Regions from separate parts of the Thalassotalea fonticola genome, predicted to be linked through region 2. Evidence: predicted binding sites of a transcription regulator. Region 2 holds the regulator's gene; each other region holds the start of a gene.
The links. Region 2 encodes FNR, which switches genes on or off when oxygen is low (the NO sensors DNR and NnrR bind a similar motif). Its sites were predicted from a motif close to TTGATCTAGATCAA; they were not measured.

Region 1: RI844_RS16370 (FeoA family protein) is a predicted target of FNR. The motif match lies at 6,125-6,138, and genes of this name have one in related genera.
Region 3: RI844_RS03520 (universal stress protein) is a predicted target of FNR. The motif match lies at 2,765-2,778, and genes of this name have one in related genera.

What each region holds. Positions count from the first base shown of each region.
Region 1 is NZ_CP136600.1:4,002,556-4,009,966, reverse strand. It holds gene RI844_RS16390 (c-type cytochrome) at 1-2,993, opposite strand, end outside; gene RI844_RS16385 (porin) at 3,422-4,597, shown strand; gene RI844_RS16380 (FMN-binding protein) at 4,809-5,327, shown strand; gene RI844_RS16375 (PepSY-associated TM helix domain-containing protein) at 5,333-6,100, shown strand; gene RI844_RS16370 (FeoA family protein) at 6,228-6,452, shown strand; gene feoB (ferrous iron transport protein B) at 6,452-7,411, shown strand, end outside.
Region 2 is NZ_CP136600.1:1,062,373-1,069,783, reverse strand. It holds gene ttcA (tRNA 2-thiocytidine(32) synthetase TtcA) at 1-298, opposite strand, end outside; gene uspE (universal stress protein UspE) at 417-1,337, opposite strand; gene fnr (fumarate/nitrate reduction transcriptional regulator Fnr) at 1,490-2,212, opposite strand; gene RI844_RS04455 (sulfite exporter TauE/SafE family protein) at 2,253-2,921, opposite strand; gene ccoS (cbb3-type cytochrome oxidase assembly protein CcoS) at 2,928-3,167, opposite strand; gene RI844_RS04445 (heavy metal translocating P-type ATPase) at 3,175-5,577, opposite strand; gene RI844_RS04440 (FixH family protein) at 5,594-6,076, opposite strand; gene ccoP (cytochrome-c oxidase, cbb3-type subunit III) at 6,532-7,411, opposite strand, start outside.
Region 3 is NZ_CP136600.1:862,592-870,002, reverse strand. It holds gene RI844_RS03535 (SLC13 family permease) at 1-428, shown strand, start outside; gene RI844_RS03530 (LexA family protein) at 530-943, shown strand; gene RI844_RS03525 (Y-family DNA polymerase) at 931-2,172, shown strand; gene RI844_RS03520 (universal stress protein) at 2,198-2,635, opposite strand; gene RI844_RS03515 (DUF2750 domain-containing protein) at 2,845-3,231, opposite strand; gene aroG (3-deoxy-7-phosphoheptulonate synthase AroG) at 3,234-4,289, opposite strand; gene add (adenosine deaminase) at 4,773-5,777, shown strand; gene deoD (purine-nucleoside phosphorylase) at 5,811-6,524, shown strand; gene RI844_RS03495 (TonB-dependent receptor) at 6,601-7,411, opposite strand, start outside.

The DNA.
Region 1 (7,411 bases), 2.0 Mb from region 2:
TGCGACATACTGGCGCCTTTGATTTGCTCAATATTTTTATTTGTTTTATCTGAACTGCCCGAGCCTAAACCGTTTGCCGTATGACAACCGCCACAAGTATTCGTGAACAAATCAGCACCATCAATTAACTCTGTAGAAATGACGTCAAGTTGACGCTCATTTAACACCTCTAAACTCGCCGTCATCATTGAACCGATTGTCGCTATTGCATTGGCAATTTCGGCAGCACTTCGGTTGGCTTTATCCGCGCGTGTATGACAACCACTACAGTTATCATCAAACAGCTGTGGCTGATTGGTGATTGCTTCTTCAATGGCTTGCAACTGAGTATCATTCAACCCTTGCGACATACTGGCGCCTTTGATTTGCTCAATATTTTTATTTGTTTTATCTGAACTGCCCGAGCCTAAACCGTTTGCCGTATGACAACCGCCACAAGTATTCGTGAACAAATCAGCACCATCAATTAACTCTGTAGAAATGACGTCAAGTTGACGCTCATTTAACACCTCTAAACTCGCCGTCATCATTGAACCGATTGTCGCTATCGCATTGGCAATTTCAGCGCTACTTCGATTGGCTTTATCTGCTCGGCTATGACAACTACTACAGTTATCATCAAACAGCTGTGGCTGATTGGTGATTGCTTCTTCAATGGCTTGCAACTGAGTATCATTCAACCCTTGCGTCATACTGGCGCCTTTGATTTGCTCAATATTTTTATTTGTTTTATCTGAACTGCCCGAGCCTAAACCGTTTGCCGTATGACAACCGCCACAAGTATTCGTGAACAAATCAGCACCATCAATTAACTCTGTAGAAATGACGTCAAGTTGACGCTCATTTAACACCTCTAAACTCGCCGTCATCATTGAACCGATTGTCGCTATCGCATTGGCAATTTCAGCGCTACTTCGATTGGCTTTATCTGCTCGGCTATGACAACTACTACAGTTATCATCAAACAGCTGTGGCTGATTGGTGATTGCTTCTTCAATGGCTTGCAACTGAGTATCATTCAACCCTTGCGTCATACTGGCGCCTTTGATTTGCTCAATATTTTTATTTGTTTTATCTGAACTGCCCGAGCCTAAACCGTTTGCCGTATGACAACCGCCACAAGTATTCGTGAACAAATCAGCACCATCAATTAACTCTGTAGAAATGACGTCAAGTTGACGCTCATTTAACACCTCTAAACTCGCCGTCATCATTGAACCGATTGTCGCTATCGCATTGGCAATTTCAGCGCTACTTCGATTGGCTTTATCTGCTCGGCTATGACAACTACTACAGTTATCATCAAATAGTTGCGTTTGATTAGTGATAGCTTCTTCAACAGCCTGTAATTCTAAGTCGGACAAACCTTGTGTCATACTGGCATTCATTATTTGAGTAACATTGCGATTAGTCTTATCTGAACTGCCCGAGCCAAGACCATTCGCGGTATGACATCCACCACAGGTATCAGTAAACACTTGTGCACCATCAATAATCTCAGGCACAAGTGCACCTGCAATTGCTTGCACTTCAGGGTCAGTTAAATGCCCAACCATATCTTGGCGTGCAGTTAACTGCTCAAAGGTATAACTGGTTAAATCCGGTCCTGAGCTACCAGAGCCCAGTCCATTGCCCGTATGACAGCCACCACAATCACTTTCAAATAATGCCGCTCCATCAATAATTTCAGGCACAAGTGCATCTGCAATTGCTTGCACTTCAGGGTCAGTTAAATGCCCAACCATATCTTGGCGTGCAGTTAACTGCTCAAAGATATAACTGGTTAAATCCGGTCCTGAGCTACCAGAGCCCAGTCCATTGCCCGTATGACAGCCACCACAATCACTTTCAAATAATGCCGCACCATCAATAATTTCAGGCACAAGTGCATCTGCAATTGCTTGCACTTCAGGGTCAGTTAAATGCCCAACCATATCTTGGCGTGCAGTTAACTGCTCAAAGGTATAACTTGTTAAATCCGGTCCTGAGCTACCAGAGCCCAGTCCATTGCCCGTATGACAGCCACCACAATCAGATTCAAACAATGCTGCGCCGTCAATAGTTTCAGGTGTTATAGCCTCTGATATCGCCTGTATTTCTTCTGCTGTTAAGAAGTCCAACGAATTCATCGCACTTACATTGGCAATAGCATCCGTAATTTGCTGAGCTGTTCTACCTGTTTTATCACTCCCGCCAGGGGTACCTAACCCATTTGCTGTATGACAACCACCACAGTTTGTTTCAAATAGGAGCACACCATCTACCGGTGGTTCGACAATCTCCCCCTCAATAGAAACAGTTACTGTATCGGTCGCAGTTAAACCATCATTGTCAGTAACAGTAAGTTCAAATACTAAATCGGTAGGCTCAATATCAGGAACTGTAAATTTGGTTGTGGGAAAGGTTGGATTGATTAAGGTTACTGCTGTACCAGATGTTTGCTGCCATTGGTAACTTACAACATTGCCATCTGAATCGGTACCAAGGCCGAATAGATTAACAACATCGCCATACATTGCGCTCTTATCGGTTCCAGCTTCTGCTGTTGGCGGAGTTGTACCACCGCCACCATCAACTTGAACAGTAATATTTACGGTATCGGTGGCAAAATTGCTTTCTGAGTCGGTAACAGTTAGTTCAAAAGTTAAAGCATTATCTATTGGATTGCTTGGGCTGGTGAAACTTGCTGTTGCATTGTCTGAGTTTAATAGGGAAACAGTATCACCAGAGGTTTGAGTCCAGGCATAACTACTGATAGTTCCGGTATCTGTAGAGCCAGAGCCGGATAAAGTCACAATTACTTGTGAATTTACTTGCTGGTCAACGCCAGCATTCGCGGTAATGTTGGTGTCAGGGTTTTCATCGTTATCATCATCGTCGTCATGATCACAGCCAGCTAATGATAACAAGCTAATGACTAATAAGAGTTTATAAAAATTTTCTAAATGAAATAATGTTGCTGAGAGTAACCCTGAACTATTACCTGAACGCATGCTTCATCCTGATTTTTATTGATAAAATTGACCTGCCAAAAAAATCCTGTGACAGTATAAAAAATGCCCTAGTAAAATATTAGTCGGGATTTCAAAAATTGGGTAATTTTTTCGATAATTTAATAGATAATTCAAGGGATTATTTTATGCTCTACACATTTATCCCTCTCTATTTTTAAAATGATTACAATTTGTATCCTACCCCCTCATCCCTCATCTCTCATCCCTATAGGATAATTAATACCTATTAGGCGTTGCCAACCTCACACAAAAATAGCAATTTGGTGACTTTTTTTAACATTTAGTAAAAACTTGATCTAAATCAATAAATACAAATGAGAATTGTTTGCATTTAGATTTAACATTCGTTATAGTCTCGCCATAAAATAATTATCTATTAAAAATATCTTTATCAGGGAATACCAACGATGAAAAAATCAATTATCGCAACTGCGCTTATGTCTTTGTTTGCAACCAATGCAATGGCTACTGAAGAAACTCAAGAATTGCGTGATGTGATTGCAGAACAGCAAAAAGTTCTAGAGTCTTTAGAAAAACGTCTAAACGAAACTGAAAGTCGTCTTGAAGCAACTGCTGATCAAATCGATGCGAACTCATCTGCTAGCCCTTTCGCTAATACAACTATTGGTGGTTACGGTGAATTGCACTATAACAACTACGAAGATGAAGACGCAGAAATTGACTTTCACCGTTTTGTTTTATTCTTTGGTCATGAATTTGATTCAAAAACTCGCTTTTTCTCTGAGTTTGAATTAGAGCATTCACTGGCCGGTGACGACAAACCAGGCGAAGTTGAACTTGAACAGGCATACGTTGAATACGATTACAGCGAAAGCATCACTACTAAAGCAGGTTTGTTCCTTGTACCTGTTGGTCTAATTAATGAAACTCATGAGCCACCAACATTCTACGGTGTTGAACGTAATGGTGTTGAGAAGAACATTATTCCAGCTACTTGGTGGGAAGCGGGTCTTGCCGGTAACTTTAAAGTCGCCCCTGGTTTAAGCGTTGATGCGGCAATTACAAGTGGTTTAAATGTAGTTAATGATGTAACAAATAAGAATGCCTATTTGATCCGTAAGGGTCGTCAAAAAGTGGCTGAAGCAAGCGCTGAGAATTTAGCGTACACAGCTCGGGTAAAATACACAGCGATTTCAGGTTTAGAATTAGCAGCTACAGTGCAATATCAAACCGATATTACTCAAAGTGCAGCAGGTGTTGATGAAGCTGCTGCGACATTAATTGAAGCACACGCAGTTTATCAAGTTAATGATTTTACTGTTCGTGCATTATACGCCACATGGGATATTGATGGTGATGAAGCTGCCTCACTTGGTCGTGATGAGCAAACAGGCTGGTATGTAGAGCCTTCTTACAAAATTAATGAAGAGTTTGGTGTATTTGCACGTTATGCTGAGTACAACAACCAAGCAGGTGATAGTTCTTCTGACGCTGTAGAGTCAACTAGTGCAGGTATCAACTACTACTTACATGAAAACGTAGTATTTAAAGCTGACGTTGAAGAGTTAGGCGGTTCTAAAGATTCTAAAGGCTTTAATTTAGGTTTTGGTTACCAGTTTTAATGTCAAAAGTTAAATAATCACATTTTGATTGATAACGCATAATGAACACTTAAGTGGATAAGGGCTAATCTCTTATTCACTTTGTTTATTTAACAAATAAATGGCTAATACAATTTATTTCTTAAATGAATAGAAAACAAAAAATAGTACTACATTGCCGATTGTTTTTTGTTAAATTAGCAACCACAATTGCATTAGGTAAAAGATACACGTGAAAAAATTTATCATCATTCTGTTAATATTAACTGGAAGTACATTTTCAGTATTTGCTGACGATATTTATCAGTCGAATGATGAATTTTTAGCGCAAGCATTTAATGCTGAAACGCCAAAGCCAAAGGCTTTATGGTTAACTGCTGATGATAAAACAGCAATAAGTGCCATAATGAATCGCACGTTCAACCAACTGCGCGTACGTTTTTGGCAACAAGATGGTGCAACAGTGTGGATATTGGATGAAATAGGCAAAGAAAAGCCGATCACCATTGGCATTCATATAAAAGACGAAAAAATTGTTGATCTTAAAGTACTGGCATTTCGTGAAAGTCGTGGTGATGAAGTTCGTCATCAATTCTTTACTAAGCAGTTTATTAATGCCGAATTAAATGAAGAAAATCAGTTAACTCAACATATCGATGGAATTACCGGTGCAACTTTGTCGGTTAGGGCTTTAAAAAAAGTCGCACGACTTGCTCTTTGGCTCAATAATAAAACCCAAACAAAGCAATAAATACCATGGTTAAAGCATCTCAAAAAACTCTACACGCAAAACTCATTCGTCATTTACGTGAATGGCATCGTAAAACGGGTATTTTTGCGGCGCTACTACTGATCTTTTTATCTATTTCAGGTATCGCCCTGAACCATACGGAAGGTTTCAAGCTTGGCCATATTGCCATTACCAACCAATGGTTACTGCAACATTACGGGATCAAAGACCCAAGCAATACCAGGTATTTTCAGAATAAACAGTTCAGTGTAAGCGATGGCTATATCTTTAACGGCGATATATTGTTGCAAGCTGGCTCAGAAAGCGTCATCGCTATTGGCCGGTATTCAGATTTTTATCTAGTGTTGAGTCAAAATACATTAGCACTTTATGATGACACCAATGCATTGGTTGATCAGATAACCGCAAGTGATGGCCTGCCCATTGGCATTAAAGCCATGATTATTAATACCAACAAGAGCACAATTACATTAAAAAGCCAGACTGGCTACTACCAAAGCGGCCAGAACTTACTTGATTGGCAAAAAGTAGATTTCATCACTGAACCTTCATGGATTAAATCGGACCAAGTTTCCAGTGCAGATATCGATGCTGCCAAGTTACGTTATAAATCACAGTTCCTCTCGTTAGAACGAATAGTGCTAGATGCACATTCAGGTCGTATTTTTGGCGATTTTATGGTGCTATTTATGGATATTGTTGCCCTAGCAACTATTATTCTTTCGCTCAGTGGTTTGTATATTTGGATTCGTTACGCCAGAGCCAAGCGATAATTAGCCTAATTCACGCTAAATTTCTTGCTTTACATCAATTTTTATCTGATTTATTCATTATTTTATTGCTGAAATGGCCATGATTTTATAAAATGTAATGAGAATCATTATTATTTAAGGTAGTTTTATGACCCTAGTTGAATTGCAAAAAAGCCAACGAGCTAAAATAAGTTATCTCCCAGATAACTTTGATTTGACCGCGCAATTAATGGAACAGGGGTTTGCCTTAAAGTCTGAAATTTGTATGGCGCAAAAAGCACCATTTAACGGTCCTATTGCATTTAACCTCCATGGCACAAAGATTTGTCTTGCTACTAACATTGCCAAGCAAATCGGTATAGAACTAGTCTAATGTCTCAACTTTCCCATATTGCCCTGGTCGGTTTTGCAAACGCCGGCAAAAGCACTTTTTTCAATAATTTAACTGGTTCAAAACAAAAAACAGGAAACTGGACCGGTGTAACTGTTGCCAGTACGCAAAAACAATGTAATTTACTTGGCCAATCAAGACTATTGTCAGATTTACCTGGGATAAGCTCGTTAACCGCGAAAGCACAGCAAAGTAAAGATCTATCGATAACCCAAGACTTCCTAAAGAATGAAAACATTGATTACCTAATTAATGTTGTCGATGCTACCCAACTAAAAAGGCAATTATATTTAACCACGCAATTATTAGAGCTTGGTTTGCCAATGTGTGTGGTATTAAATAAATCTGATCGTAAAGAAACTGATGAACTAAACTTTGATATTTTATCCGAGCAATTAGGCTGCCCTGTTATTGCGGTAAACAGTTTTGATAAAAACACTACAGCTCAAATTGAAGCAGTTATGGGGGCCTCAAAAAGCAATACTACTCGCCCTAAAAATCTTGTTTTACCTGAAAATATTTTAGCTCAAATAACAGAAAACAATTGCGACTTACTTGAATTAGAACAAGGCGGTTGTCAGAATAATCAATGCCAAAGTCATAATGAAGATACTATCGCGATAATGCAGTCACGTTACAACTTCATTAATGATTTATTGGCTAAAGCGACAATTGTTGCCAAAGAATCTCATTCATTTAGTGATAAATTAGATAAATTCATCTTGCATCCATTACTCGGTTTACCCGTATTTTTATTAATGATGTATTTGTTGTTTATGTTTGCAATCAATGTTGGTAGTGCATTCATCGACTTTTTCGATATTTTTGCTGGTGCCATTTTCGTCGATTACCCACAGCATTACCTCGTCCAATTAGATTTACCAATATGGATATTAACGATTATCGAAGGGGCTGGGTTAGGCATCCAAACAGTCGCAACA
Region 2 (7,411 bases):
GGTAGTTTGGTAGAATATGTTCAGGAAAGCCTGGTTGTTTTTGATCTAAATTTACCGCAACAATATCAAAGTGGATTGGTGCAGAAGCTTTAAGCTTTAGCAAAATATCAAGCATCGTATAACTATCGGCACCACCAGATAAGCACACCATGACTTTGTCACCATCTTCAATCATGTTGTAATCGCTGATTGCTTTACCTACATGATGGCGAAAGCGCTTAGCAAGTTTTGCTAATTGTTGCTTTGCAATTTTAATGTCAGAATCGTTTAATGGGTGATTTAGCGTCTGTAGTGACATGTTGCGTACCGTATAGTTATCTTCAAGGCGCGCATTATACCTAAGGCTATCTGACGTTAAAAGCATTAATAATATAGCTAATAATGCTTATAACGGAGAAATGAGAACGATAGAGGTTTTATTTAAGGAAGGGCGATTGGTAACCATCTGGCTTTAATGCCAATAGATCACAATTAAGTCTGTCAATTACATGCTCGGCAGTATTGCCAATAAGAACTGCTGATAACCCTGTGCGGCCAATTGTGCCTAAGATCACTAATTCAGCATCAATTTGGTTGGCAACTTTTTCAATAACATCCTCTGGCAGGCCTTCTTCTACGTGTAAGTACTGCTCAGCCATATTGTATTTGTCACCATGTTCTTTCATTACATCAACATGGTGTTGTTTCATTGCATCGTTGTATTCGTTGGCATCAAATTCAGGTATTTCTATGGCAATATTTATTGGTGTGCCTGGATATGAATTTACAAAATGTACGTCAGCGTTAATGAGTTTAGCTAGATTGATTGCTTCTTCAGAAATTTTGTTATTCAGTGATTGATGTTCTTCTTCTTCGCTACCAGCGTTTACTGCAGCTAGAATATGACCATTATCAGGCCAGGTGTGTTCTTTAACTAACAATAATGGTACCCAACACTTACGAATAAGGTGCCAATCTGTTGGGGTAAATATAACTGATTGTAAGGTAGGGTGCTCGTGTGTGCTTTTAATGACCACATCAAAGGCATTATCTCTTACTTCAGCAAGAATGGCTTCAAAAGGGCGATTATGCCAAATCACTTTAGTTTGAATGTCATAATCAAAGTCTTCGATCAAATCAGTTAGCCAATTTTCTCTACCCTTAACTACCGTTTCACGCATAGCCTCACGTTCTTCACCGGATAGCATTGTGGTCATTTCATAGGAAAAATCATAAATAGATAAAAATGCGGTGACCTTAGCTCCTGAATGTTTAGCCAGAGTACATGCCCGTGCTAATGCTTTTTGTTCTTCAGTTGTAGGGTCAATAACGACTAATATATTCTGATAACTTTCCATACGTTCACCAATATAAAAATAATTAAGCTGATATAAGCTTAATATGAACTGGCGATTGTTACAAATATGTATTGAAAATTTATGTAAGGTTTATTAACGCGTTGATTTAAATCAAGTATAAATCAACGCATAAAGAGATGAGAGGAGGAAGTTTACTTAGTGTATCCGGCCAGTTCTAATAAGGCATCTTTATCTAGTATAGTAATGAATTTGTTCTCTACTTTGATCAAGCCTTCTTTTTGAAAGCGGGTCATTAAACGAGAGATTGTTTCTATGGTTAAACCAATATAATTGCCAATTTCGCTTCGGGTCATTGGTAAGTTAAATTCAACGGATGACAAATTTCGGTTACCTAATCTACGGCCATAATTAGCAAGAAATGTTGCTAACTTTTCTTCGGCATTTTTACGATTCAACAATAGTAACATTTCGCTGTTACACTGTATTTCGTCGCTCATTAAGCTCATCATTTGGGCTTTAAGCTTAGGAATTTTACTTGATAGTGTATCGAGTACTTCAAACGGTATTTCACATACCATTGATGTTTCTAACGCTTTAGCAAAGCTCGGATGGCTTTTGGCTGAAAGGGCATCAAAGCCCATTAAATCGCCGGCTAAATGGAAACCGGTAATCTGTTCTTCGCCTTGCTCAGAAATAATGAATGTTTTAAAGGTACCAGAGCGTATTGCATATAGAGTATGCAATTGTTCGCCAGCTTTAAATATTTGCGTATTTTTCTGGATTGGTTTTTTACGTTGAATAATATCATCAAGTAAGTTCAACTCGGTTTCATTTAAACTAAATGGTAAACAAAGTTCACTGATACTACAGTTCTGACACTTAATGTTATTTGCAATCGGTATTATTTGAGGCATATTATTACAGCTATTTCCATATTTAATGTGGTGCAGGGTACTAAAATATTTGATTTAGGGCAATAAATAACGAAAATAAGCCGTAAAAAATCAGTAAAATAGCTGTTAATGTACGAATTAGATCAGAACGTAACATTTCGGTTACAAATTTATAACCTGAAGCTAAAGTAAGTAATGCAGGTAATGTACCTAAGCCAAAAGCTAGCATTATTAATGCGCCATTTTGCCATGTCGCGCTGGCAATAGACCAAGTTAGGGTGGAATAGACCAAACCACAAGGCAACCAACCCCACACCATACCTAACAGTAAAGACTGTTTAACATTTTTTACCGGGATAAAGTTCTTACTCAGTGGTTGTAAGTATCTCCACAGAAACTTACCAATATTTTCTACTTTTGCTAGAACGAAAGACCACTTGGCAATATAAAGCCCTAAAAATATCACGAATAAGGCAGCGATAACTTTTAACCATAATATCGGAAAACCGAGCGACTTAGCAGCTAAAGAGCCGGTAAATCCAGCAATTGCACCTGCAACTGAATAAGAAAAAATGCGACCAAAATTGTAAGCGAAAATTAGGCTGATACTGGCCTTGGTTTTGTCTGCTATTGAGGCTGTCAGCATTGTAGTTATGCCACCACACATAGCAACACAGTGCCCCGCACCTGCAATACCAATTAAAAATGCGGATAAAAAGTCTAATTCCATATGGAGTTATTTGTCAGCTTTATTTGAGTGGCTGGTGTTATCTTGGAGTTCAGATTCATTTGATTTATTTGTATCGGTGGCAGTGCTGCTAATTTTATTACTTACCGGTTCATCATCAAACAAAATGCTCATGCCTTGTTTTTCCAAATCGTCAAACTGTTCTGTTTTTACCGCCCAAAAAAATAAATAAATTGCAATAGCGGTAAAAATAATGGCAATAGGAATAAGGATATAAATAACACTCATAAAATAGCTACTTTAATAATCTTAATGAATTAGTAACAACAATAATCGAACTTGCTGACATACCTAATACTGCCATATAAGGGGTGATAAAACCACACACCGCTAACGGCAGAATAATGGCGTTGTAGGCCAATGCCCAGGCAAAATTTTGTTTAACGATATTCGAGGTTTTCAACGCAATAGCTTTAAGCCTTAACAGGCTTGCAAGATGATTGTTCACTAAAATCACGTCGGCGCCACTTTTCGCTATCTCTGTACCACTTCCCATAGCAATCGATACGTGAGCTTGGGCAAACACTGGTGAATCGTTTACGCCATCGCCAACCATTGCGACAGTTTTACCTGCATTTTGTTTATCAGCCAAAATTTTCAGCTTGTCATTGGCACTGCAGGTGTCAAAGCTTTGATCGAGTTTTACTTGCTGATTAAAACCGTTAACCCCAGCCTTATTATCACCACTGATCAACATCGTTTCAATGTTGGATAAACGCATGCTGTTGATCACTGACTTAGTATTAGTACGTAAAGTATCTTGCATATAAAACGCAGCAACAAGAATATTATCTACGGTGAGTAAGCACTGTGATTTATTATAACAAGCGTCAACAGATAAGCTCTCTTCTATCCAGCTTATCTTTCCAATACATATTTGATGACCATCCTTAGTGCCTTTAACACCGCAACCTGGAACCACTTCGACATCATTAACATTGATATCGTGGTTTCTGTATTGGTTGAATGCCTTTGCTAAAGGGTGTTCAGAATGAGCTTCTAAAGCCGCAGCAATGGCTAGCACACTTTCTTTGTCGTATTGTTTATTAAGTAAATTAACTTTGGTTATAGCAAACACACCATTGGTTAACGTGCCAGTTTTATCAAAAGCAAAGCAATTTACTTTTGGCATGGTTTCTAATACGTGGGCATTTTTAATCATGATGCCGTCTTTATTAAGCCTAATTGTGCCGCAAGTTAGTGCTGTGGGTGTGGCAAGAGAAAGCGCACATGGGCAGGTAGCTACCAAAACCGAAAGGGTGATCCAAAATGCTTCTTCGGGTGAATGTATGGTCCAGTAAATGGAAGTAGCAATTGCGGTTAACAATATTAATGCGACAAAGTATTGAGCGATACGATCAGATAATTTAGCTATAGCTGGTTTATGCGCCTGTGCAGACTCACTTAAACGGATCAAATTAGTAAGAAAACTGTCTGAATTAGTTTTAATAATTTCTATGGTTAAGTTGCCATCACCATTTACTGTGCCTGCAAAAACCGTTGCGCCTTTAGATTTTTGTACTGGCGAGTGCTCGCCAGTAAGCATAGCCTCGTTAACACTTGACTGGCCAGTCAGTATTAATCCATCTCCAGGAATGGTTTCTCCTGGTTTAACAATGACTATATCGGTTAATTCTAATTGTTTAGCACTGATCACTTGCTCTTGTACTTGGTTATTAACGGTGAGTAATTTCGTTGCCGTTAAAGGCATGAGTTTTAGTAAGTTAGCCGATACTTCAGCGGCTTTTGCACGCGCTCTAAACTCTAAATATTTACCAATAAGCAATAAAAAGGTAAACATTGCCAATGATTCAAAATACACCTCGCCCGAGCGAGTAAATGTTGCCCAAGTACTGGCACAAAACGCTAATACAATGGCAATTGATACAGGAACATCCATTGATAACCTACGGGCTTTCAATGCTGATATAGCACCAGTGTAAAAAGGAAACGCACCGAAAGTAACTATTGGGAGAGTGAGAACAAAACTCGTGCCGCGCAAATAAGCCAAATTATGCTCAGCCAGATCACTAAATGCGCCAAAATATAAACCAAAAGCAATCATCATTACTTGCATGGTTAAAATTCCAGAAACACCAAGGCGGCGTATAAAGGCTTTAGCTTGTTGTTTATTACGTTGTTCAGCTAGATTTGCTTTAAACGGTAGTGCTTGATAACCAATTTGATTAATTGCCGTCAAAATATCACTGAGTTTGATCAACTCATTTTGCCAAACAACAGTTGCTCTTTGTGTTGTGGCGTTAACTTGTATTTTAGCTATGCCGCTTTGTTGCGATAATTGTTTTTCAATTAACCACGCACATGCCGCACAAGACATACCATCGATAGACAGTATTGTTTCTTTGCAATTATCCACATCGAAAGTGAATTCGGTTTGTAAATTTTCATCATCAATAAATTGATTATTTAATAGAGAGTCGGGAACTTGTGCATCAACTTTATTACCTTTTTCACTGCGAAACCGGTAATAGTCTTCAAGATTATTTTCAACTATTGCTGTAGCTACCGCTTGGCAACCGATACAACACATATCTTGCATTTTGTTGTCGATGAGCACAGATAAGGAAAAACCCGGCGGGACTATTTCGCCACAATGAAAGCAGTTTTTATTATTCATTTAAATGGTTTATTCATTAGTACTGTAATTCAAACTCGGAAAATTGCGATTGCGGTAGGGCTACAGTAGTTTGCATTTTCCATTTGTTATCATATGGAGTAACTAGCACTCGCCATTTTCCCTCGACATTTTGATCAAAGCTTTGACGCATCCAACCGTTACCATCAGGTGTTAATTTTACTGAAAAGTCACGTTCAGCAATGGTAACATGATAAAAATTAACGTTAAGGACAGGAAATGTTTTTTCAATGCCGGTTGGTTTTAATATAACCTCATTGTTTGAAATTTGCATATCAAAACGTATGCCTAGTTTTTGTGAAAGCTTGTACTTACGAATATCTTGGTTAATGGTTTTGCCTTTTTTATAGTAATCATCAACGACTACAGTATCAGCATTTTTATTGGCGATAAAAAAAACTGTAGTGCCAACGACAACTGAAATTAAAGGAAGGCCGAAGACTAAATAAGCCCATGGCTCTTTGTACCAAGCTGTTTTCATAAATTGTTTCTCGTTTAATTTGAGGCGCTATTTTACCGTGTATTTAATCAACGATAAAGAGGGTGATTCTCGATATAAATTTTTACTTATTTATATTTTTAATAAAATTATAAATAAATAAAAACTAATAATACCAAGTTGACTAAGTTACTTCCCACTCAGTGAGAATTAAAAGGCTTATAGGCAAGTAATTGATTGAAGAGAATGGTTGTTCCCTTGTCAAAATCAATAACGCAGCATATAAGCCTTTTAAACTCACCCTCGGGAGCTTGTTCTAGGAACTCTAACTGCACAAAATTCATTTAATATAGAACAACTATATCTAAATAAATTTTGCTTGTTATGGACCCTATAACATAGCTCTGAGTTGGTAATGAATTTAATCAAATTGGTTTGTATACAAAACAAAACCCTGTCTAGCATCGCCATACAGGGTTTTATTAAAAAGTCTTTAGTTATTCTTGGTTAGATAAACTATATACGTATGCACTAATTACACGTACTTTATCTTCGCCTAAAATACCTTTCCAAGCAGGCATTACACCGGCACGGCCATTAGCGATTGATTCTTGCACTGCTCGCTCAGAACCACCGTATAACCAGGTATTGTCAGAAAGATTTGGTGCACCTAATGGAATACCCATTGCAGTACTACCTGTACCATCTACGCCATGACAAGCTGCACACATAGCAAATTTAGCTTCACCTTTAGCGGCTAGGGCTGAGTCTACTTTAGTTGCACGCTCAGGGTTAAGAGAAAGTACGTAAGCTGCAACTTCTTTAACGCCTTCATCGCCACCTAACATAGTTTCCCAGGCGATCATGCCTTGCGCTTTACGGCCATGCAAAATTGATTGCTCAATAGTTGCACCATCACCGCCGTATAACCAGTCGTTATCAACTAGGTTAGGGAAGCCTGTAGTACCTTTGGCATCTGAACCATGACATTGTGAACAGTTTTGTAAAAATAAACGTTGGCCAATTTTTAGCGCAGCTTTATCTTTACTTAGTGATTCAACGTCTTGCTTAGCAAATTCAGCAAAAATAGGACCAAATTTAGCATTTGCACGGTCAACTTCACGGTCATATTGAACCGCAAAACCAGCTTCTTTCATTGAGGCAACTTGTGCTTTTGAATCGGCAAGGCTCATTACGTCTTGGTTAGAACTTTTCCAGCCAAATAAACCTTTGTAGTTACCTAAACCAGGGTATAACGCTAAGTAGCCAAAGCCCCAAATAATAGTTACTAAAAAGAACGTGCTCCACCATTTAGGAAGAGGGTTGTTCAATTCTTCGATACCGTCAAACTCATGGCCCATTGATTCCCCTTCAGGA
Region 3 (7,411 bases), 200 kb from region 2:
AAGTGATCCTCATCGTTGCGGCATCACTGGCACTGGGTGCAGCGATGATGAAAACAGGTGGCGCTGAATATATGGCACAAATGTTTGTTGCCTTAGCGTTTGATTTGCCTCCGGCAGGTATTTTGTCAGCGTTAATGCTGCTGCTTGCTGTACTCACCAACATTGTTTCCAATAACGCTGCTGCAGTTATAGGTACGCCTATAGCAATATCGGTTGCTAATCAGCTAAACGTACCGGTAGAGCCGTTTGTATTAGCGGTATTATTTGGCGCTAACTTAAGCTTTGCCACACCAATGGCTTACAAAACCAATGTATTAGTAATGAATGCAGGTGGTTATAAGTTTTCTGACTTCATGCGTGTAGGCATACCACTTATTATTTTAATGTGGGTCACCTTGTCATTTGTTTTAAGTTGGATGTATTTGTAGAGACGTATTTTAGCAAGCGTTTTCTCTACTTATTGAACAACAGATTGTTTCTTTTTTCCTTCAAAGCACCTATACTGTACATATTTACAGTATAGGTGCTTATGAAAATAATTCCGATATATGCAGAAGCTGGAATTACTGGCTTTGAATCTCCTGCAGCAGAATACAAAGAGCTAGGTTTATCATTAGATCAACTATTGATAAATCATCCCGATGCCACCTTCATTGGCCAAGCCAGTGGTGACTCGATGCAAGGCGTAGGTATTTATGATGGTGATATTTTAATTGTTGATCGGTCACTGAATTGTAAAAACGGCGATGTGATAGTCGCTAACTACAATGGTTGCTTTGTTTGCAAAATTCTCGATAAAGTACAAGCAAGGTTAGTTTCAGCATCATCAACACACTCGCCTGTTACCATTACCCGTGGTGATGACTTTCAAATTGAAGGTGTCGTTACCCGTTCTATTCGCTTACATCAGCAAGCGCCAGAAATCATCGCATGTATGCTTTAGTTGATGCGGTATCTTTTTATGCTTCGGCAGAAAAGGTTTTTGATCCAAGCATAAGAAACCGTCCGGTTGTGGTGCTAACCAATAACGATGGTTGTATTTGTGCTGTTTGCCCTATTGCCAGAAAGCTTGGCATTCCTAAATTTAAGCCTTACTTTCAAGTAAAAAATTTTTTAGAAAAGCACAGTGTTGTCGTACGCTCATCAAATTATGAGTTATATGCTGACTTATCAGAAAAGATGATGAATGTTATATCGCGATTTTGTGACAACCAGCATATCTACTCGATTGATGAAGCATTTCTGTCTTTTAACAATTATGCCTGTATTAATGATTGGCACGATTATGGTCAGCAAATACGCAAAGCTATTTGGAAAGAAACTCGTTTACCTGTGGGTGTAGGCTTTGGCTCTACGCCCACATTAGCCAAAGCCGCGAATCATGCCGCCAAAAAACTCAGTGGCTTTAATGGCGTTGCCATAGCCGATACTCATAAAAAAGATATTTTGCAACGCATGACGGTTGAACAAGTTTGGGGGATAGGTTCAAAGCTTGGCGCTAAGCTTAACGTGCTTGGGGTAAAGTCGGCGTTTGATTTGGCCAAGCAAAATCCGAAACAAATGCGTAAACAGTTTTCAGTGTTGGTGGAACGCACCATTAACGAATTAAATGGTATCAGTTGTTTGTCATGGGATGATGTAAAGCAGGCTAAAAAAGAAATATTTTCAACCCGTTCATTTGGCCAGCGTCTAACTGATTTTAATGCGTTGAGATCGGCATTAGTATTTCACGCCTACATTGTTGCCAAAAAAGTCCGTGAGCAACAATCACTGATCAAACGTATCAGTGTCTTTGCTTCAAGCTCTCCGCACGATGATGACTATTACAAAAACGCTGTGCAGGTGCAGTTTGCTTCACCAACCGATAACACTTTATACATTGCCTCCTGTGTAGCAACCGCGGTGCAAAAAATATACTACCCTGGAGTTAGATTTTATCGTTGTGGCGTTGGCGCAATAGAATTAGATACCAATATTTATCAGCCTGATTTATTTGCCAAAGACACTAACAATATTGAATTAATGCAGTGCCTTGATGCCATTAATAACCGCTATGGCTCAGGCACATTACAACTTGGCGCAATGAACACAGAGAAATTTCATATGCGACGCGAGTTTATGTCGCCAAGATTTACCAGCCAATGGCAAGATATTCCTAAAATACACTGCTAGAAACAATCTGATAAAACCATAATAATTAAGGCACTAGCACAACGGGAATACCAACAACATGAGCTAATTTATTGGCAACACTACCGAGTACTAAATCTCCAAAGACTGAACGCCCCCTACGCCCTAGAAAAAGCATATTGGCGTGTTCATTTTTAACTTGCTTACTCAATTCGTGCACTGGCTCACCAAAAATCAACTCACTTTCAAGGGGGATATTTTTTTCACTAAATTTAGCAATTAATGGCTTTATTACCTTGTCATTAATTCGTTTTTCTTCATCTTCACGGTTAAAAACAAAAGGGTCCACGCCGCCCACACTAATGGGTGTTATGTGTGGCCATTGCAAAACATAAACAAGCTTCACTCTGGCATCAGTAAATTCGGCAAGGTGTATAGCGCGCTCAACAGCTCTGTAACTCCATTCACTACCGTCAATACCAACAGTATATAAAACTTTATTCATTACTATACTCCTTCATTTAATCAAGTAAATTGCTTAGAACAGTGGTGTTTTTAGCCGTAAAATTTAAACGGTATTACACTTTAAATTATAGGGTATAGGAGGCTTTTCTTTTAATTAAACACCCTCAATGTGATCTAGATCAAATGAAAAAGGATATTAATTAAAAGGCGCTATAATGGCGCCTTTAGGGAAGTTATTGTTGCGTGAGGTTAATTCTTTCGAGCTAATTTTGTGAGTTTTTTATCTAATACCTGATTGAATTCCCAAGGGTAAAATACTTGCCCGGTTAGTTGGGTGGTTGGGAAAATAATTAAACATAAATCATCTTCTTCCATACCCGGTAACCATTTTTCTTTTAGCTCATCAAAGCTGATAAGTTTTGGCTGACAGTGGTCCCATTCGTCAGTCGCCCATAATGAAGCAGTTTCTTCTGTCGGCCAAAATGGCACGTAATCTTCTTCATTTTCAGTAAGCATTACCGCGCCGTGTTCGTCGGTTAAGATCCACGTTTGACGCTCGCTCATTAAATTCTGCATGAACAATTCATAACGTTGCTCATCAGAAAGTTTTACACTGTTTTTATCAATTAGAACCATAATTAGCCCTGCATACGTTGAGTAGAAGCTTTCGCCAGTTTCTCTAATAATACTTCAGTATCTTGCCAGCCAATACAGGCATCGGTGATACTTTGACCATAAGTTTCAACTTTATTATCAACAATATCTTGACGACCTTCTACCAAGTGGCTTTCAACCATTACACCAAAGATTGATTCATTACCGCTGGTCATTTGCGTACATACATCATCACAAACAAGCATTTGGTTCTCAAACTTTTTACTTGAGTTGGCATGACTGAAATCTACCATAATTTTAGCAGGTAAATTTACCGATTCTAGCTGTTCAGTAATTGCGTTAACATCTTCCGCTTGATAATTAGGCTTTTTACCGCCACGTAAAATGATGTGACAATCAGGGTTACCTTTGGTTTCAACAATAGCTGAATGGCCTAGTTTAGTTACTGATAAAAAGTGATGCGGAGCACTGGCTGCGCCTATCGCATCTATGGCAACTTTAATCGTGCCATCAGTACCATTTTTAAAGCCAACAGGACAAGATAAACCAGAAGCTAATTCACGGTGTACTTGTGATTCTGTGGTGCGAGCGCCAATTGCTCCCCAACACATAAGATCGGCCATATACTGCGGGGTGATCATATCTAAGTATTCACCGGCAGTTGGTAAGCCCATGTCGTTTAATTCTAGTAGCAATTTACGACCAATACGTAAGCCTTCATTGATTTGGAAACTACCGTCTAAATTAGGGTCATTGATTAGCCCTTTCCAGCCCACCGTAGTACGCGGTTTTTCAAAATAAACACGCATCACAATTTCAAGGCTGTCTTTGTATTTATTGCGTAATTTGTTTAAACGGCTGCCATATTCAAGCGCCGCAATAGGATCGTGTATTGAACATGGGCCAATAACCACTAACAAACGATCGTCTTTATTATTTAAGATGTTACTAATAGCGTCGCGACCACCAACAACACTTTTCGCAACTTTTTCATTCATACGATAGCGCTCGAGTAAAGCGACAGGAGGTAAAAGTTCTTTAAGTTTGTTAATACGAACGTCATCAGTTTGATAAAGCATGTTATTCTCTTTACGGGTAATTGTCTTAGTTAGGTTATTAATACCAAGTCCATTAAATAATTGATCATTTAGCGAGAATTAAAAGGATTATATACAAGGCATTGATTACAGAGAATGGTTGTTCCCTTGTCAAAATCAATAACGCAGTAGATAAGCCTTTTAAACTCGCCCTTTGGGAACTTGTAATAGCCGCGATAACTGCGCCAAATTGGTTTAATATAGAAATAACTATATAAAATAAATTTGGCTTGTTCTCCCGACTATTACATAGTTCTAAATTGGTCAATTATTTAATGGAGTTGGTATAAGTGCAATCTAACAGTGTTTTATAAACAAGCCAATGATAAATTGCCGCAAATGCTCTAATTAGGCAATTAATTCAAATAAATCATAAAAGCATCAATAAATTAGCAAACTAATCTATATTTATAATGGTTTGTTTTTATATAATAACTTTTACAAAATTATGCATAGGACCTGACAATGGTTAATGACACACTTCCCCTTATTGACTTACATCGACACCTAGACGGTAATATTCGTCCAGATACAGTTTGGGATTTAGCAGAGCAAAATGGTATTGCCTTACCTGTTGAACATTTTAAAGATTTTCTTCCTCATGTGCGCATTCAAGATAAAGCCAGTGATTTAATGGAATTTTTAGAAAAGCTCGATTGGGGTGTTAATGTATTGGCAAGTCTTGATGACTGCCAGCGCGTTGCCTATGAGAATGTAGAAGATTTATCTCTTGCCGGTATAGATTATGCTGAGCTTAGATTTTCACCTTATTACATGGCAATGAAGCACAGCTTGCCAACGGCAGATGTTGTAGCCGCTGTTGTTGAAGGAGTAAAACAAGGCTGTAAAGAATTTAATGTTAAGGCCAATTTGATTGGTATTTTAAGCCGTACTTTTGGCCTGGATAAATGCCAACATGAACTTGACTCACTGCTAGCCCACAAAGACTCTCTTGTTGCAATTGATTTGGCCGGTGACGAGCTTGGCCAACCGGCAGAGTTATTCACCGAACAATTCAAACAAGTTTCAAAAGCGGGCTTAAATATTACCATTCATGCTGGCGAAGCAGCCGGCCCTGAAAGTGTATGGCAAGCCATTAAATTGTTGAATGCGCAGCGTATCGGCCATGGCGTAAAGAGCTATGAAGATAAACACCTATTAGATTACTTAGCTGCTAATAACATTACTTTAGAAACGTGCCTAACCTCTAACTACCAAACAGGAACAATTAACAGCATAAGTGAGCACCCTATCCATACGTTCTTAGAACATGGCGTTAAGGTTTGTTTAAACACTGACGATCCGGCTGTTGAAGGTATCGAACTTAAACATGAATACAAAGTTGCTAAGCAACAACTGGGCTTAACGAGCCAACAATTAGAAGATATCCAATTAAACGCGTTAAATGCTGCGTTTATCAGTGATTCTGAAAAACAAACTTTACTGACTGAAAAGTCAGCTAAAATATAACTTACAAAAACTTATAAGCAGGAATTATTCAATATGGCAACTCCACATATAGAAGCTAACGTCGGCGATATAGCTGAAACAGTATTAATGCCAGGTGACCCTTTAAGAGCAAAATTAATTGCAGAAACATTTTTAGAAGATGCCGTATGCTTCAATACTGTTCGTAATATCTTCGGTTATACCGGTACATACAAAGGCAAGCGTATTTCGGTAATGGGCTCTGGTATGGGTATTCCTTCTATATCCATTTATGCCACAGAACTTTATAAAGATTACGGTGTTGAAAATATTATTCGTATTGGTAGCTGTGGCGCAGTATTAGATGACGTTAACATGATGGATGTAATTGTTGGTATGGGCGCAAGTACGGATTCAAAAGTAAATCGCATGCGCTTTAAAAATCATGATTTTGCCGCAATTGCTGATTTTGGTTTAATGAAAAATGCGGTAGATGCCGCGTCGAACTTAAATAAGCCAATTAAAGTCGGAAATATATTTACCGCTGATTTGTTCTATACCCCTGAGTTTGAATTTTTTGACACTATGGCCAAACTCGGAATTTTAGGTGTTGAAATGGAAGCTGCAGGTCTTTATGGCGTTGCCGCAGAATATGGTAAAAAAGCTTTGTGTATTTTAACGGTGAGCGATCATATAAAGCGTGGTGAAAGTTTATCGGCAAACGATCGACAAACATCATTTAGAGACATGATGGAAATAGCGTTAGAGTCTGTGTTACTGCAAGACTAGAAGGTTTAGAACCATAATCCTATAAAAAATGGCACTCATTGAGTGCCATTTTTATTATATCTTTACGACATTAAAATTAGAATGCGTACTGTACTTCAACACCCCAGAATTGTGGTTCATTAACAAATGCAGTTAGATTCAAAAAGTCTAACCCGCCATCAACAACCACTTCATCGGTAATGTTTCGACCAACAATAGCAATATCTAAATCATCATCTGTTTTAAAACCAGCTCTTACCCCACCAATCCAACGTTCTTCAGCAACAAATTCGGTTGAATTATATAAAAAGATGTTTGACTCACTACGGTAATTCCAATCAGTTTGCATGTATAAATAACCAGCTTCAATTGGGTATTCATAGCTCAAATTAATATTAGCAAGCCATTCTGGTGCTCTTGGCAATGGATTGCCGTCAATGTAAACTGTAGTAACAGGACCAAAGGGACCGTCAACAACATTTGCTACTTCATCTGAACTATTACATGTAGGAGTAGAAGCACAGCGTTCTGCCTTTAACTCACTATCTTGAATTTCTGTTTCGTTATAACTTAAGTTGATAGAAGTGCGTAAATTATCGGTAAGGATTGCTTCAAATGTTGTTTCAACACCAGCTCCATAGGTGTTATCCGCATTCAATAAAGAGTTCGTATTAGCTTCACCACCTGTTGCGGTTAATTGCTGATCTTCAATATCATATGTATAAGCAGTAATGTTCCAACGGGCATTACCATCAAATAAATCAGCTTTCAAACCTACTTCATAAGAAGTTAACGTTTCTGTTTCAGCTTCACTAGGGAAGCCAAAACGTCCGATAGTTACAGGGCCACGAGATGCATTACCAACACGAGCGAAACCAGTTAAGTCATCATTAAAAGTATAACGTGCG